Regions from separate parts of the Intrasporangium calvum DSM 43043 genome, predicted to be linked through region 2. Evidence: predicted binding sites of a transcription regulator. Region 2 holds the regulator's gene; the other holds the start of a gene.
What was found. Region 2 encodes HrcA, which represses chaperone genes, less so after heat shock. Its sites were predicted from a motif close to TTNGCACTCGNNNNNNNCGAGTGCNAA; they were not measured.
Positions count from the first base shown of each region.

Region 1: the regulator HrcA is predicted to act here: its motif matches at 2,152-2,178, upstream of groL (chaperonin GroEL).

Region 1 is NC_014830.1:3,178,748-3,186,909, forward strand. It holds gene groL (chaperonin GroEL) at 289-1,917, opposite strand; gene INTCA_RS14450 (HIT family protein) at 2,234-2,671, opposite strand; gene INTCA_RS14455 (hypothetical protein) at 2,691-3,200, opposite strand; gene INTCA_RS14460 (MBL fold metallo-hydrolase) at 3,306-4,241, shown strand; gene INTCA_RS14465 (P1 family peptidase) at 4,248-5,327, opposite strand; gene INTCA_RS14470 (GNAT family N-acetyltransferase) at 5,324-5,788, opposite strand; gene INTCA_RS14475 (nucleoid-associated protein NapA) at 5,906-6,199, opposite strand; gene INTCA_RS14480 (pyridoxal phosphate-dependent decarboxylase family protein) at 6,369-7,730, opposite strand; gene INTCA_RS14485 (HAD family hydrolase) at 7,822-8,162, opposite strand, start outside.
Region 2 is NC_014830.1:2,393,625-2,401,786, reverse strand. It holds gene INTCA_RS10905 (tyrosine-protein phosphatase) at 1-418, opposite strand, end outside; gene INTCA_RS10900 (iron chaperone) at 582-1,052, shown strand; gene INTCA_RS10895 (peptidylprolyl isomerase) at 1,059-1,238, opposite strand; gene hemW (radical SAM family heme chaperone HemW) at 1,401-2,645, shown strand; gene INTCA_RS10885 (aldehyde dehydrogenase family protein) at 2,701-4,125, shown strand; gene INTCA_RS10880 (DUF3097 domain-containing protein) at 4,217-5,107, opposite strand; gene hrcA (heat-inducible transcriptional repressor HrcA) at 5,250-6,293, shown strand; gene dnaJ (molecular chaperone DnaJ) at 6,355-7,482, shown strand; gene INTCA_RS10865 (16S rRNA (uracil(1498)-N(3))-methyltransferase) at 7,490-8,162, shown strand, end outside.

The DNA.
Region 1 (8,162 bases), 790 kb from region 2:
TGGGCCGGGTCGAGCCCCACGGTTTCCGGGGTGACGATCGACTACTGGGCGTCGCTCGTCATCTCGAACCCGCTCTCACGGGGCAGGCGCAGCACGAAGGAGGTCTCGGGCAGCGGCTCGAGGTCGAGCCGTCCTCCACGGCCGCGCCACGCGATCTCCCCGCCACCTCCACCGTTTGCTACGTCTTGTCCACAGGTTGCCGCGACCAGCAAGAGGGCGACAAGAAGCGAGTGCCGGACGCGCGACAGGTCGCGCGTCCGGCACTCGCCGGTGATGGTCAGGCCAGGCTCAGAAGCCCATGCCGCCCATGTCGCCCATGTCCGGGGCGCCCGCACCAGCGGACGCCTTCTCCGGCTTGTCGGCGATGACGGCCTCGGTCGTGAGGAACAGCGCCGCGATGGACGCCGCGTTCTGCAGCGCCGAGCGCGTCACCTTGACCGGGTCGATGATGCCGGCGGCCATCAGGTCGCCGTACTCGCCGGTCGCAGCGTTGAGGCCGTGACCGGGCTCGATGTTGCGGACCTTCTCGGCCACGACGCCACCCTCGAGACCGGCGTTGATCGCGATCTGCTTGAGCGGGGCCTCGGCGGCGACGCGGACGATGTTGGCGCCCGTCGCCTCGTCACCCTCGAGGTCGAGGGAGTCGACGGCCTTGGCGGCCTGGATGAGCGCCACGCCACCACCGGCGACGATGCCCTCCTCGACGGCGGCCTTGGCGTTGCGCACCGCGTCCTCGATGCGGTGCTTGCGCTCCTTGAGCTCGACCTCGGTCGCCGCGCCCGCCTTGATGACGGCGACGCCGCCGGCGAGCTTGGCGAGACGCTCCTGGAGCTTCTCGCGGTCGTAGTCGGAGTCCGACTTCTCGATCTCGGCCTTGATCTGGGCGATCCGGCCCTCGATCGCGGAACGGTCCTCGGCGTCCTCGACGATGGTCGTCTCGTCCTTCGTCACGACGACCTTGCGCGCCTTGCCGAGCAGGTCGAGGGTGGCGTTCTCGAGCTTGAGACCGACCTCCTCGGAGATGACCTGGCCGCCCGTGAGGATGGCGATGTCGGTGAGCATGGCCTTGCGGCGGTCACCGAAGCCCGGGGCCTTGACGGCCACGGACTTGAACGTGCCACGGATCTTGTTCACGACGAGCGTCGCAAGGGCCTCGCCCTCGACGTCCTCGGCGATGATGAGCAGCGGCTTGCCGGACTGCATGACCTTCTCGAGGAGCGGCAGCAGGTCCTTGACCGAGCCGATCTTGGAGTTCGCGACGAGGACGTAGGCGTCGTCGAGGACGGTCTCCATGCGCTCGGTGTCGGTCACGAAGTAGGCCGAGATGTAGCCCTTGTCGAAGCGCATCCCCTCGGTCATCTCCAGCTCGAGGCCCATGGTGTTGGAGTCCTCGACGGTGATGACGCCTTCCTTGCCGACCTTGTCCATCGCCTCGGCGATGAGCGCACCGATCTCCTCGTCCGCGGCCGAGATGGACGCGGTGGAGGCGATCTGCTCCTTGGTCGTGACCTCCGTGGCGGCGGCCAGGAGGGCCTCCGAGACGGCCTCGACGGCCTTCTCGATACCGCGCTTGAGGGCCATCGGGTTGGCGCCGGCGGCCACGTTGCGCAGGCCTTCCTTCACCATGGCCTGGGCGAGCACGGTCGCTGTCGTCGTGCCGTCACCGGCGACGTCGTCGGTCTTCTTGGCAACTTCCTTGACGAGCTCGGCGCCGATCTTCTCGTACGGGTCGTCGAGCTCGATCTCCTTGGCGATCGAAACGCCGTCGTTGGTGATGGTGGGCGCGCCCCACTTCTTCTCCAGGACGACGTTGCGGCCCTTCGGGCCCAGCGTGACGCGGACGGCGTCGGCAAGGATGTTCATGCCGCGCTCGAGGCCGCGACGCGCCTCTTCGTCAAACGCAATGATCTTGGCCATTCGGGTGGTTCCTCCCACACGAGTTGCTACGACTGGCGCGACGGGCGCTCCGGGTCTCCCTCGCTGGAGCTCGGTCGATCCTCACGCCCTGTGTCAGTCGATACGTTGGTTGGTGGCCCGCACGACGCCCGCGACGGACGAGGCCGGCGCCCTCAGCTCACGTCGCTGGGAGGACGGCCCCTCGTGGTGCGGCCCATTTCTGTCACTCCCCAGGGGAGAGTGCTAACGCCATTATTGGCACTCTCGGGGTGCGAGTGCAAACCTTGGGGACCCTTGGTTCACTCCACCTGACAGATCGGTGCCTGCCCAGGGGCGATCACGTCGAACCAGCCGTCGGGGCGCCATCAGGGAGGGCAGCGGCCAGCCGGGCGGCATACGCAGCTGCCTCGTCGTCGCTCGCATACGCCGTCCGCGGCCAGAAGAACCCGCGCAGCCCGTCGCCCTTCGTCCGCGGCACGACATGGACGTGCAGGTGCGGGACGGACTGGCTGACGACGTTGTTCATGGCGACGAACGTGCCCTGGGCGCCCAGCCCGTCCACGGCGGCCGCCGCGAGACGCTGCGCGGCCCGGGTCAGGCCGGCAGCGAGGCCGTCCGGCAGCTCGAGCAGGGTGGCGACGTGAGTCCTGGGCACGAGCAGGACGTGTCCCTTGAAGACGGGCCGACGGTCGAGGAAGCCGACGAAGTCAGCCTCGTCGAGGACGAGGTCGGCCGGGACGTCGCCGGTGACGATCGCGCAGAACGTGCAAGCCATGCCGCCAGCGTGCCACGGCTCAGAGACAGACCCCGAAGAGCTCCACCGCGCACTCCGTCGCGGCAGCGGAGGTCTCCGGCTTGGGCGGCTTGGTGGGCCGGTTGGTGTTGGGCGGCTTGTTCGGACCGGTCGACTTGGCCGTCGTGGTCGCCGGAGGCGAGGCGGTCGGGGTCGGGGTCGGGCTCGTCGCCGGCGAATCGGTCGGGGCGACCGTCGGCTCCGGCTCAGACGTCGGTGCGCCGCTCGACGTGGCGGACGTGCCGGCGCTCGTGGTGGTCGTCGCGGCCGGTGTGGAGCCGCCCGGACCCGCCACGGTCCGCCAGTCGTCGGTCAGGGGCGCCTGCGTCCACTCGGAGCCGACCGTCGTCGGGATCAGGCCGGAGGACAGCGGCTGGTCGCGCCACTGGCTGTCGTCGGGCCACCACAGGGCCAGCCCCCCGAGCAGCGCGACGACCGCCGAACCGGCCGCGACGACCGCGTGGCGGCGCCGTCGGACGGCTCGCTCCCGGGCTCTCATCTGGGCACGCATGACACAACAAGGTAGACGAAACGGGCACCTGGTGCGCATTTGCCGCGGTCCCGATACGGTGACGGGCACCGGACATTGGGGTGACGACGCGAGGAGGTCGCGGTGATGGGCTCGGGGTTCCGCGAGGTCGCAGACCGGGTGTTCGTCGCGCGTTATCCACAGTGGGATGTCAACGTCGGGCTCATCCTGGGGCGTGACGGCGCGGTCGTCGTCGACACGAGAGCGAGCCTGCTCCAGGGCTTCGGGGTCCTCGACGACATCCGCCGCCTCGGCTCCGACATCGAGGTGCGCCACGTCGTCAACACCCACGTGCACTTCGACCACACGTTCGGCAACGGGGCCTTCACGGCGGCCACGGTGCACGCCCACGCCAACGTCGCCCGGTCGGTCGAGGGCGACGCGGCGCGCATCAAGAACCTGTTCCGCGCCGACCCCGGCGACCACCCCCAGGCCGGCTACACCTCCCGCGACGTCGTCGAGGTGTGCGCGACGGCCGTTCGGCCCCCCGACCGGACGTTCGAGCACAGCGCCACCATCGACCTCGGCGACCGGGCCGTGACGATGAGCTGGGCCGGCCGCGGCCACACCGACGGAGACATCAGCGTCCACGTCGACGACGCCGGCGCGATGTTCCTCGGCGACCTCGTCGAGGAGTCGGCACCCCCGGCCTTCGGCGCCGACTCGTGGCCGCTCGAGTGGGCCGACACGCTGGGCGAGCACCTCGGGTGGCTGGACCTCAGCAGCGTCGTCGTGCCGGGCCACGGGACTCCGGTCGACACCGAGTTCGTCCGCCGACAGCGCGACGACGTCGCCATGGTCGGTCGGGTCATCCGCGAGCGACACGACGAGGGCTGGTCGCTCGACGCGGCCCTCGCCGAGCCGGACCCGCGGCTGCCCTACGCCCTGGACCGGCTCGAGGCCGCGTTCAGCCGCGGGTGGGAGCAGGCCGTTGTCGACGGCGCGGACGGTCCCGCAGGTGCGGCCGGCGCTCCGAACCCCCTGCCCACCGGACCCCTGCCCACCGGACCCATGCCGGCCTGACCCGAGTCAGCCCAGCGCCGGGGAGAGCGCCGAGGGAAACGCCTCGGACCAACTGCGGATCGTGAGTCCACCGTCCCCAGCCCGGTCCACGGAGGTCGCGGCCAGCAGGGCGTGCACGATCGCGCGGGCCACGCAGTCGGCGCCCGCCTCCATCAGGACGAGCAGGTCGATCGGCTCGAGCGGCCCCCGCTCCCCCGTCGCCATCGCGAAGAGCGTGTCGCCGTCGAACAGCGTGTGGACCGGCTTGACCGCGCGCGCCAGACCGTCGTGCCCGACGCCCGCCAGCTTCTGGCACTGGGCCTTGGTCAGGGCAGCATCCGTGGCGATGACGCCGATCGTCGTCGCCATCGCGGGCATCCCGGCAGCGCGGTCCGGCAGCGACTCGGCCCGCGCGCGAGCCTCGGCCAGCTCCTCCGCACTGCCCACCCCGACGTGGTCGAACTCGTCCGCGAGACCGAGCCCAGCGGCATACGGCCTGCCGGTGGTGGGGTCGACGGCGGAGCCGACGGCGTTGAGCGCGACGACGGCGCCGACCGTCACCCCAGACGGCAGGACCACGCTCGCGGTGCCGACCCCACCCTTGAGCCCTCCGACGCGGGCGCCGGTGCCCGCCCCGACGCAGCCCTGGGCGACCGACGTGACGGCTGCCGCATAGGCCGCGCGCCCGTCCGCGGCCCGCGGGTGGTGGCGCCACGCGCCGCCCCGACCCAGGTCGAAGAGGATCGCAGCCGGCACGATCGGCACGACCTGTCCCGGCTCGCGCATCGGCCAGCCCCGCCCGTCGTCGAAGAGCCCCTCCACGACGCCGTCCACGGCCGCCAGTCCGGGGGCGCTGCCCCCTCCCAGCACGATGGCATCGACCCGGTCCACGAGGTTGCGGGGGTCGAGCAGGTCCGTCTCGCGGGTGCCGGGTCCGCCGCCGCGCACGTCGACGCCGGCTGCGGCCCCTCCCGGCGGGGCGACGACGACGGTGACCCCGGTGAGCCACCCTGGTTCGTCGCGGGTGCAGTGCCCGACGAGGACCCCGGCCACGTCCGTGATCGAGTTGGTGGGTCCCGGTCGACCGCCGGTCACGTCCGCGGTCACTCCGGGTCCCTCAGGTCGAACTCCATGAGCCGGCCCGGCGAGGCGAAGCCCAGCCGCTCGTAGAACTGCTGCTCCTTCTCATCCGGGGCGTTGACCCGGATCCACTTCACGTCCGTGCTGCGGGACCACTCGATCATCGTCTCGGTGAGGGCCCGCGCGACCCCGAGGTCGCGACACTCGGGGATGACGTACAGACCACCGACGTGCAGCCAGCTGACGTCCTTGCGCCCCGGCCACGGCAGCGCCCGGATCCGGCGCGTCTCGAGGATGCCCGCGTGCTCGCGTCGGGCCTCGGCGATCCACGTCGGCCGGTCTGGTCGCTCGGCCAGCCACGCGTCGACGAACCGGTCGAGGTACCCGGGCTCGGACGGCAGCCCCAGCTCGCGCGCGAACTGCAGGTGCAGCGCCGCCACGATGAAGGCGTCATCGGCTGCCGCACGGCGAACCACGACGTCGGCCATGGCTGAAGTGAACCACGCCGCCCATCGAAAGAGCAGTTCGTCCCGCAGCGGCGAGTCGAGCGTTGCCACCCACCGACGGGGACGAACTGCTCTCTCGATGCGAGGTGGTGGGAGCCGTCAGGCGTTGAAGCCGAGGCGACGGCTCGTGCGGGCCCGCTGCCGGCTCGCTCGCATCCGGCGCAGCCGCTTGATCAGCATGGGATCGGCGTCGAGGGCGGCGGGCTGGTCGAGCAGGGCGTTGAGCACCTGGTAGTACCGCGTGGAGCTCATGTCGAACAGCTCCTTGATGGCCTGCTCCTTGGAGCCGGCGTACTTCCACCACTGTCGCTCGAAGGCCAGGATCTCGAGGTCCCGGTCACTGAGCTCGCTCTCGGAGTGGTGCGTCTGCTCCGTGGCGTGTTCTGTGCTCATGGTCCCTAGTCTTTGGGTCGCGCCGACTGTCGGCTGGTCCTGCGAAACGGTAGCGACTCCCGGTCAGGCACTTCCAGTCGGGAAGCTGTCCATCCCGTGAACGCGATCGCGTTGGCTCCACTACCCACCTTAGTCGGTGAATCACACGAGTGTCATTTACTCGCGGCCGTCACCCCATCGTGTCGAGGATCGCAGTGACGTCCTCCTTCGTCGTGTGTGGGTTGACCACGGCGAACCGCGTCAACGTCTCCCCGCGGAAGGTCGTCGGCACGACGAAGGCGAACTCAGCCGCGAGCATCCGGTCGGTCCACGCCTGGTAGTCCGCGGGCCCCCAGCCGAGCCGGCGGAACACGACGACGGACAGGTCCGGCTCCCGGACGAGCTCGAGGTGGGGTCGCTGCCCGATCTCCCGCGCGGCATGCCGCACGACGTCGAGGGTCCCCTCGATGGCCTCGACGTAGGCGTCGGTCCCGTGCACCGCGAGCGAGTACCAGAGCGGTAGCCCCCGGGCGCGGCGGGTGAGCCCGATCGAGTAGTCGGTGGGGTTCCACTCGGGGGCCTGGGTGAGCACGTCGAGGTAGCCGGCCTCCTGCGTGTGGGCGAGGCGGGCCAGCTCCGGCTTCCGGTAGAGCAGGGCACAGCAGTCGAACGGCGCGAAGAGCCACTTGTGCGGGTCGAGGATGAACGAGTCGGCCCGCTCGATCCCGTTGAACAGGTGGCGCACCGAGGGTGCCGCCAGACCCGCTCCCCCGTAGGCGCCGTCGACGTGCAGCCACAGCCCGAACTCCTCGCACACGTCGGCGACGGACTCGAGGTCGTCGACGACACCGAAGTTCGTCGTGCCGCTCGTCGCCACGACGGCGAAGAACGTCTCGGGCCCGTGCTCCTCGAGCGTGCGCCGCAGCTCGGGCCCGGTCATCCGCAGCTTCTCGTCGACGTGGACGCCGCAGACCTCGGCGTCCATGACGGCGGCCATGGAGACGACGGACGAGTGGGCGTTGTCGGTCGCGGCGATCCGCCACGGGCGGGCGCCGGTGCCCGCCTCCGCGGCGCGGTTGCGGGCCGTGTGGCGGGCGACGACGAGGGCGGACAGGTTGCCGACCGTCCCTCCCGGGACGAAGACCCCACCGGCCTCCTCGGGCAGACCGGCGAGGTCCGCGATCCACCGGAGGGCCTGGTTCTCCGCGTAGACGGCGCCGGCCCCCTCGAGCCAGGAGCCGCCGTAGACGGAGGAGGCGCCGACGACGACGTCGAACGCGGCCGCCTCCCGGGTCGGTGCACACGGGATGAAGGACAGGTACCTCGGGTGGTCGGTGGAGAGGCACGCCGGGGCCAGGGTGTGCTGGAACAGCTCCATGGCGCGGGTCGCTCCGAGGCCCGCCGCCGTGATCGTCTGGCCCGCCGCGCTGCGGAGGTAGTCCTCCGTCTGCGGCCCGTCGAGCGGGATCGGGTCCATCAGGAGGCGTTCCCGCGCGTAGCGCAGGACCTGCTCCACCGCGATGTGGTCGGGGTCCTTGTCGAAGCTGTGCACGGACGCACTCTAGGGCCCCACCGCACCCCTGCCGTATGCCGCTGGGCTCGCTCCCGGACAGGCGCTCGCCCAGGCGGAGGTCAGGCGGAGGTCAGGCGGAGGTCAGGAGGAGGTCACGCAGCTCGGCGGTCGTCGTGGCGACGCCGTCGGGTCGGACCTTGTCGAGGTTGGCCCGCACGCCGGCGCCCCAGGTCACCGCGATGGTCGCCATCCCGGCGGCCTTGCCGGCCAGCACGTCGACGACGGCGTCGCCCACGTACGCGGCCTTGGACGGGTCGGACTGGCCGAGCCGCTCGAGGGCGAGCAGGAGCGGGGCCGGCTCGGGCTTGTGGATCTCGGTGTCCTCCAGCGCGACGAGGGCGCCGACGTGCGGGGAGAGGCCCAGCAGGTCCATCGCCTGCTGCGCGGACTCGCGGCGCTTCGACGTCGCCA
Region 2 (8,162 bases):
AGGACAGGTAGTGCCCGGACCAGAACTCGTCGTGGCTCGGGTGGTGCTCACTGCGCCGCTCACGCAGCATCGCGGCGTCGGCCTCGTCCTTCTCCCAGGGCAGGGCCCGCTCAGCGGCGGGGATGCCCGACTCGTCGCTGTCCTCCCGGTAGAGAGTCAGGTGGTGATGGCGCACGGACGTGGCGCGAAGCGGCCCCTCGCCCTCGCGGGCCACCTCGACGTGGGTCCGCAGGTCGATGACGTCGCTCAGGCCGTACTCTTCGAGGAGGGCGGCGACGGACGTCTCGGGCAGGTCCTGCAGGTTGTCGGACCGCAACAGCCGCCGGAACCGGACGACCTCGCCGCTCACGGTGGGCAGGCCACCGAGGTCGCGCATGTTGACGACGCCCGGCAGGTCGATCCAGTGGGGTTGGTGCACCTCACGACGATAAGCGATCCCCCTCAAAGGGCTTCGCCGGCCTCGGCTTCTCCGTCATGACCGTCATCGAGATCGGTCAGATCTGGAGAAGCATGATCACCGTGACCGGGCGATGATGGCCGGACCAGCAGCGAGCAGCGCCTGCCGACGGAGGAGACACACCATGACTGCGACGAAGAGGACCAGCGAGACGACGCGGGCGAGCGCCAGCGGAGGCTTCACCGCCGAGGAGCGGGCGGCGATGCAGGAACGCGCCAAGGAGGTGAAGGCCGCGCGACGTCGCCCGGGCGCGGCACAGGAGGCTGACCAGCTCGCCGAGGTGCTGGCCAAGATCGCCGCGATGGCGGATGTCGACCGGGTCCTCGCCGAACGGGTCCATGCCATCATCACGACGGCGGCTCCGGAGCTGACGCCGCGCACCTGGTACGGCATGCCGGCCTACGCCAAGGACGGCAAGGTGCTCGCGTTCTTCCAGGACGCAGCGAAGTTCAAGGCGCGCTACGCCACGCTGGGCTTCAATGACTCGGCGCGGCTCGACGACGGCGAGATGTGGCCGACGTCCTTCGCCATCACCGAGCTCACCCCGGAGGTGGAGCAGCGGATCGGCGACCTCGTGAGGCGCGCCGCGGGCTGAGCGACGTCAGCGGGGCTGGACGGTGACCGAACGGATGCTGATGGACCCGCTGTCGTCGTAGTAGCCGGAGCGAGCCAGCTCGAGGAACGATGCGACGCCGGCAGGTGCCCTGCTCCCGTCGAGGAGCACCTCGACCGGTCCGCAGGTCGTGACGATCCGCGCGATCCATTCCCCTTCCCCGGCCAAGGACGGGTCGGGCGCCCGCCCGAAGGTGGGGTACGTCGCCGGTGCAGAGGGCGAGGACCAGCCGCACCGAGAGGAAGGCGGTCTGGGGTGCCCCGGCGGGAGCCCGCGCCATGGAGCGATGGTAGGTCGGTCGCTCCCTTCCCGCGCTGAGACAATGGTCGTATGCCGCCCAGTTCCCTTCCCGACGGAGAGCCGGTTCCTGCATCCGGCGAGCTCCCCGGCTCGGCCTTGGCGGGCCTCGCGACGACCGACCTGGGCATCTATGTCCACGTGCCGTTCTGCTCGGTGCGGTGCGGCTACTGCGACTTCAACACCTACACGCTGACCGAGCTCGGCCCCCGTGACGGCTCCGCAGCTGCCATCGGCCTCGACACCTACGCCGACGCGGCCCTGGCCGAGCTGGACCTGGCCCGCCGCGTCCTGGGGGACGCGGCGCTCCCGGTGTCGACGGTGTTCGTCGGTGGCGGGACGCCGACGATGTTGAGGTCAGCCGACCTCGTGAGGGTGCTCAGCGGCATACGGGAGCGCTTCGGCCTCACGCCCGGGGCGGAGGTCACGACGGAGGCCAACCCCGACTCGGTGACGCCGGAGTCACTGGCCGAGCTCGCGGTCGGCGGCTTCACCAGGGTGTCCCTCGGCATGCAGTCGGCCGTTCCGCACGTCCTGGCGACGCTCGAGAGGACCCACGACCCCGACAACGTCGCTCGGGCCGTCGAAGCCGTCCGTGCCGTGGGAATGCAGGTGAGCCTCGACCTGATCTACGGGACGCCGGGCGAGTCCCTGGCTGACTGGCGGCGGAGCCTCGAGGCCGCGGTCGCGATGGGGCCGGACCACGTCTCCGCGTACGCGCTGGTCGTCGAGGACGGCACCAAGCTGGCGGGTCAGGTGCGGCGGGGGCAGGTGCCCATGCCGGAGGACGACGACGAGGCCGACAAGTACGAGCTGGCCGACGAGCTGCTGACCAGGGCCGGCTACCAGTGGTACGAGGTGAGCAACTGGGCCCGCTCCGACGGCGCCCGGTGCCGGCACAACCTCGCCTACTGGTCCGGCGCGAACTGGTGGGGCGTCGGCCCCGGCGCTCACAGCCACGTGGGCGGGGTGCGCTGGTGGAACGCGAAGCACCCGGCCGCGTATGCCGCCCGGCTGGTCGCGGGAGGGTCGCCCGCCCTGGCGCGCGAGATCCTCAGCGGTGACCAGCGCTACGACGAGACTGTGCTGCTCGGCACACGGATCGTGGACGGTCTGCCCCTCGATGTTCTGCGAGGATCAGGGCGTGCGGCCGTGGCCGGACTCATCGCGGACGGGCTCGTCGACGGGCCTGCGGCGGTGGGTGATGGTCGGGTCGTGCTGACCAGGAGGGGCCGACTGCTCGCCGACACGGTCGTGCACCGGCTGATCGCGTGGTGAGCCCAGGTGGCGTGAGCCTGACCAGCCGAGGCGAGGAGCGAGAGTGACCCAGACGATGAGGCCGACGACGGATGGGGCCGAGGGCGCCACGACGCTGGAGGCGGCCAGCCTCGTCGACGAGCTGCGCAGCGTCTTCGCCGCCGGCGTGACCAAGCCCCTGGCCTGGCGAACTGCTCAGCTGACTGGGCTGCGGAGGATGCTGACGGAGCAGGAGACCGCACTGGCCGACGCGCTCGCGACCGACCTGGGCAAGCACGGCACGGAGTCGTGGATCACCGAGCTCGGCTTCACGTCGAACGAGATCACCCACATCCTGCGCAACCTCAAGTCGTGGCTCCGCCCCCGCGCCACCTCGATTCCGTTGTGGATGCGGCCCGCGCGGGCCAAGGTCGTCCGCGAGCCGCTCGGTGTCGTGCTGGTCATCAGCCCGTGGAACTACCCGGTCCAGCTCTCGCTCGCGCCCCTCGCCGGCGCGCTCGCTGCCGGCAACGCCGTGGTCCTCAAGCCGAGCGAGCTCGCACCGGCGACCTCGGCCGTGCTGGCCCGCCTGCTGCCGCAGTACCTGGATGCCTCCGCTGTCCGCGTCGTCGAGGGGGGCGTCCCCGAGACGACGGAGCTGCTGGCCGAGCGCTGGGACCACATCTTCTTCACCGGCAACGGTGCCGTCGGCCGGGTCGTCCTCGAGGCGGCGGCCCGCCACCTGACCCCGGTGACACTGGAGCTCGGCGGCAAGTCACCGGCGTTCGTCGACGAGGGTGCGGACTTGGAGACGGCGGCCCGCCGTATCGTCTGGGGGAAGTTCACCAACGCCGGGCAGACCTGCGTGGCGCCGGACTTCGTCATCGCCACCCGGCCCGTGCTGGACGCCCTGAGGCCCCTGATCGACCGGGCGATCCGCGACTTCTACGGCGAGGACGCTTCCCGGTCGGAGGGATACGGTCGGATCGTCAACGCTCGACACTTCGGCCGTCTCGCCGCGCTCATCACCGAGGGGCACGTCGTTCGCGGGGGCGCCGTCGATGCCGACAACCGGTACATCGAGCCGACCGTCCTCGACGGCGTCGACGGTGACCACCTTTCCATGCAGGAGGAGATCTTCGGCCCGATCCTCCCCCTGGTCGAGGTGGGCGGCGTCGACGAGGCGGTCCAGTTCGTCACGGCACGAGACAAGCCGCTGGCGCTCTACGTCTTCACGAGCAACGGCGAGACGAAGCGCCGCTTCATCCGGGACACGTCGTCGGGCGGCCTGATCTTCAACGCGCCCCTGGTGCACATGGGCGCTCCGAGGCTGCCGTTCGGTGGGGTCGGCGAGAGCGGCATGGGCAAGTACCACGGCGAGGAGTCCGTGGCCATCTTCAGCCATGCCAAGGCCGTCGTCGACGTGCCCGCCAAGCCGGACCTGCTCGCCGCGATCTACCCGCCGTTCTCGTCCGTCCAGGACCGGCTCGTGCGGCGGTTCATCGCGCGGCCGCGTCCCTGAGAGGGGCCTGCCGCCGGCTGCCGCACTGACCTGCCGGACGGGTCAGTGCGTGAGCGACGCGGCACCCGCGGGTGCTCGACGGGGCCAGAGCTCAGGCGGCGGGCTCGGTGACGAAGTCGATGAGCTCCTCGACGCTGGCCAGCAGGGTCGGCTCGAGGTCCGCATAGGTGCGCACGGTGCCGAGGATCCGCTTCCACGCGTGCGCGATGTCGGTCTGGGTCTCGTGGGGCCAGCCGAGGGCCGCGCAGATCCCGTGCTTCCAGGACGTGCCGCGGGGGATGACCGGCCAGCGGTCCCAGCCCAGGCGTGCCGGGCGGACCGACTGCCAGACGTCGACGTAGGGATGGCCGAGCACCTTGACGTGCTGCGCCAGGCCGGGCAGGGCGCGGGCCTGCTCGACGATCCGGGCCTCCTTCGTGCCGGGCACGAGGTGGTCGACGAGGACGCCCAGTCGGCGGCCCGGCCCGGGCTGGAAGTCGGCGATGATGGCGGCCAGGTCGTCGACTCCGTCCATCATCTCGACGACCACACCCTCGATGCGCAGGTCGTCGCCCCACACCTTCTCGACGAGCTCGGCGTCGTGTCGCCCCTCGACGTAGATCCGGGAACCACGTGCCACCCGGGCCACCGCGTCGTGGACCGCCACGGACCCGCTCGCCGTGCGGGCCGACGCCTGGCGCGCCTCAGCCAGCGCAGCGGCGGCGGCGGCCACCGGCTTGGTCAGCGTGACGGGGCGGCCGTCGACGAGGAACCCGGGACCCAGGGGGAAGGCCTTCACGCGCCCGCGCCGGTCCTCGAGGTGCACCACGTGCATCCCCCCGGCCTTCTCGACGCGGACCACGGCCCCGACCCAACCGGTCTCGACCTCCTCGACCACGGTTCCGGTCTCGGCGGGGAGGTCGACCGAACGCCCCCTTCGGGGTGCGCGCCAGTCACCGGAGAGGACGTCGGAGCCGTAACGATCGTGGGGGGACACGATCATGGAGCGTATGCCGCTGGGCTCGCTCCCGGACGGAGCGCCACGCGGGAGCCGGCTGGGCACCGTCTCCTCCGCCGTTCGCGGCGGTGGAGGCGACGACGTAGACTTGGCACTCGTCCGACGAGAGTGCCAGAGGAGGTGGGCGATGAGCGAGGACCGCAAGCTCATGGTGCTGCGGGCCATCGTGCAGGACTACGTCCAGACCTCCGAGCCCGTCGGCAGCAAGGCCCTCGTCGACCGGCACCACCTCGGGGTGAGCGCCGCGACGGTCCGCAACGACATGGCCCAGCTCGAGGAGGAGGGCCTGATCCATGCACCGCACACGTCCGCGGGTCGGGTGCCGACCGATGCGGGCTACCGGGTCTTCGTCGACCGGCTCAGCCAGCTCAAGCCGCTCAGCGCCGGTGAGCGGCGAGCGATCAGCCAGTTCCTCCAGGGCGCCGTCGACCTCGACGACGTCGTGGACCGGACCGTTCGGCTGCTCGCCGGCCTGACGCGGCAGGTCGCCGTCATGCAGTACCCGTCGTTGACTCGCTCGACGGTGCGCCACATCGAGCTGGTGCCCGTCGGGGCCGCGCACCTCATGGTCATCCTCATCGTCAACACGGGCCGCGTGGAGCAGCGCGTCGTCGAGACCCGCAGCCTGCCGGCCGGGACCGACGGTGAGGAGCTGGTCGCCCGGGTGCGCGCGTCACTGAACGAGGTGTCGGCGGGGGTTCCCTTCACCGCCGCCGCGACCGAGCTGCGCCGCCTCGTCGAGCAGGCGCCGGGGGAGGAACGGCCCGTCGTCGAGGCGATCGTGTCCGCCCTGTCCGACGCCCTCGTCGAGGAGCGCGAGGAACGAGTCGTGCTCGCCGGGCAGGCCAACCTGGCTCGGTCCGGGGGTGACTTCGCGACGTCGGTGGCACCCATCCTCGAGGCGCTCGAGGAACACGTCGTCCTGCTCCGCCTTCTCGGCCAGCTCGGTGAGGATCCCGATGCGATCTCGGTCCGGATCGGCTCGGAGAATCCCGTGTCCGGGCTCCAGACCACCTCGCTCGTCTCGGTGGGGTACGGCAGTGGCTTGGAGCGAGTCGCCAGTCTGGGCGTGCTCGGGCCCACCCGGATGGACTACCCGACGACGATGGCCTCGGTCCGCGCCGTCGCCCGCTACGTGTCCCAGATCCTCGACGAGAACAACAACGGCTGACCAGACGTTGCACCCAGCAACCCCGACCTGACACCAGACGAAGATGACAGGAACCACCCGCTTGAACGACTACTACGCCGTCCTCGGTGTCTCCCGTGACGCAAGTCAGGAGGAGATCAAGAAGGCCTACCGTCGACTCGCCCGCAAGCTGCACCCGGACGTCAACCCGGGGCCCGAGGCCGAGGAGGAGTTCAAGCGCGTCTCGCAGGCCTACGACGTCCTCTCCGACCCGCACAAGCGCCGGTCCTTCGACCTGGGCGCCGACCCGTTCGCCACGGCGGGCGGCGGCTTCGGCGCCGGTCCCGGCTTCTCGTTCAGCGACGTTATGGACGCGTTCTTCGGTGCCGGTGCGACCGCAGGCACCCGAGGCCCTCGTCCGCGTGTCCAGCGCGGTCAGGACGCGCTGCTGCGGCTCGACATCGACCTCGCCAAGGCGGTGTTCGGCTCCGAGGAGGAGCTCAACCTCGACACCGCGGTCGGGTGCTCCCGATGCGGTGGGGACGGGGCAGAGCCGGGCACCGGCCGCCAGACCTGCCCGATCTGCCAGGGCCGCGGCGAGGTCCAGCAGGTCCAGCGCAGCTTCCTCGGCCAGGTCATGACGTCCCGGCCGTGCGTCAACTGCCAGGGCTACGGCTCGACGCTGACCGACCCGTGCCACGACTGCTCCGGCGACGGCCGGGTCCGCACGCGGCGCACGCTCAAGCTGAAGATCCCCGCCGGCGTCGACACGGGCACCCGGATCCAGCTGACCGGCGAGGGCGAGGTCGGGCCCGGCAACGGACCCAAGGGCGATCTCTACGTCGAGATCCGCGTCGCCAACCACGAGACCTACACCCGCCGGGGGGACGACCTCCACTGCACGATCGAGCTGCCGATGGCGGCCGCGGCCCTCGGCACGACGCTGAAGCTCTCGACCTTCGACGGGATGCAGGACCTCGAGGTCAAGCCCGGCACGCAGAGCGGCGACGTCTTCACGCTCCGCGGACTCGGCGTCACGCACCTGCGGCACGGCGGTCGGGGCGACCTGCTCGTCCACGCGACCGTCGTCACGCCGACCCGGCTCACCGACGAGCAGGAGGACCTGCTCCGGCAGTTCGCTGCCCTCCGGGGTGAGGAGCGGCCCGAGGGGCGGCTCACCCCCAACAAGGGGCTCTTCGGCAAGATCCGGGACGCCTTCAAGGAGAAGTGAGCACCGGGTGACCCACCAGCTCTTCCTCGGCTCGGCCGCCGAGCTCGCCGGAGCCCGCCCCGGCTCCGTCATCGTCCTCGACGGGGACGAGGGCCGGCACGCCGCCACCGTGGTTCGGCTGCGGCCGGGGGAGCGCTACTACGTCGCGGACGGCGTCGGGCGACGGGCGCTCGCCGAAGCGGAGACCGTCGACCGGACGTCGGTGCGCGGCCGTGTCCTCGAGGTCGTCGACGAGGCGGAGCCGGCGACCCGCTTCGTCCTCGTCCAGGCGCTCGCCAAGGGCGACCGGGACGAGCAGGCGATCGAGGCCGCCACCGAGCTGGGCGTCGACGAGGTCGTGCCCTGGGCCGCCGAGCGCTCGATCGTCGTCTGGCGGGGCGAGCGCGCTGCCAAGTCGCTGGCCAAGTGGATGACCGTCGTGACACGTGCCGCGAAGCAGTCCCGCCGGGCCCGGATTCCGCTGACCTCCTCCCCGGTGGACCTGGCCGCGCTCATCGACCGGGTCCGCGGCGCGGCTCTCACGCTCGTGCTGCACGAGGAGGCGACCGAGCCACTGGCGGCGGTGGCCGTGGCCGAGTCCGGAGACGTGCTCGTCGTCGTCGGCCCCGAGGGGGGGATCTCCGGGCGCGAGCTCGAGGCCCTCGTCGCCGCGGGAGCCCGGCCCGTTCGGCTCGGGCCGA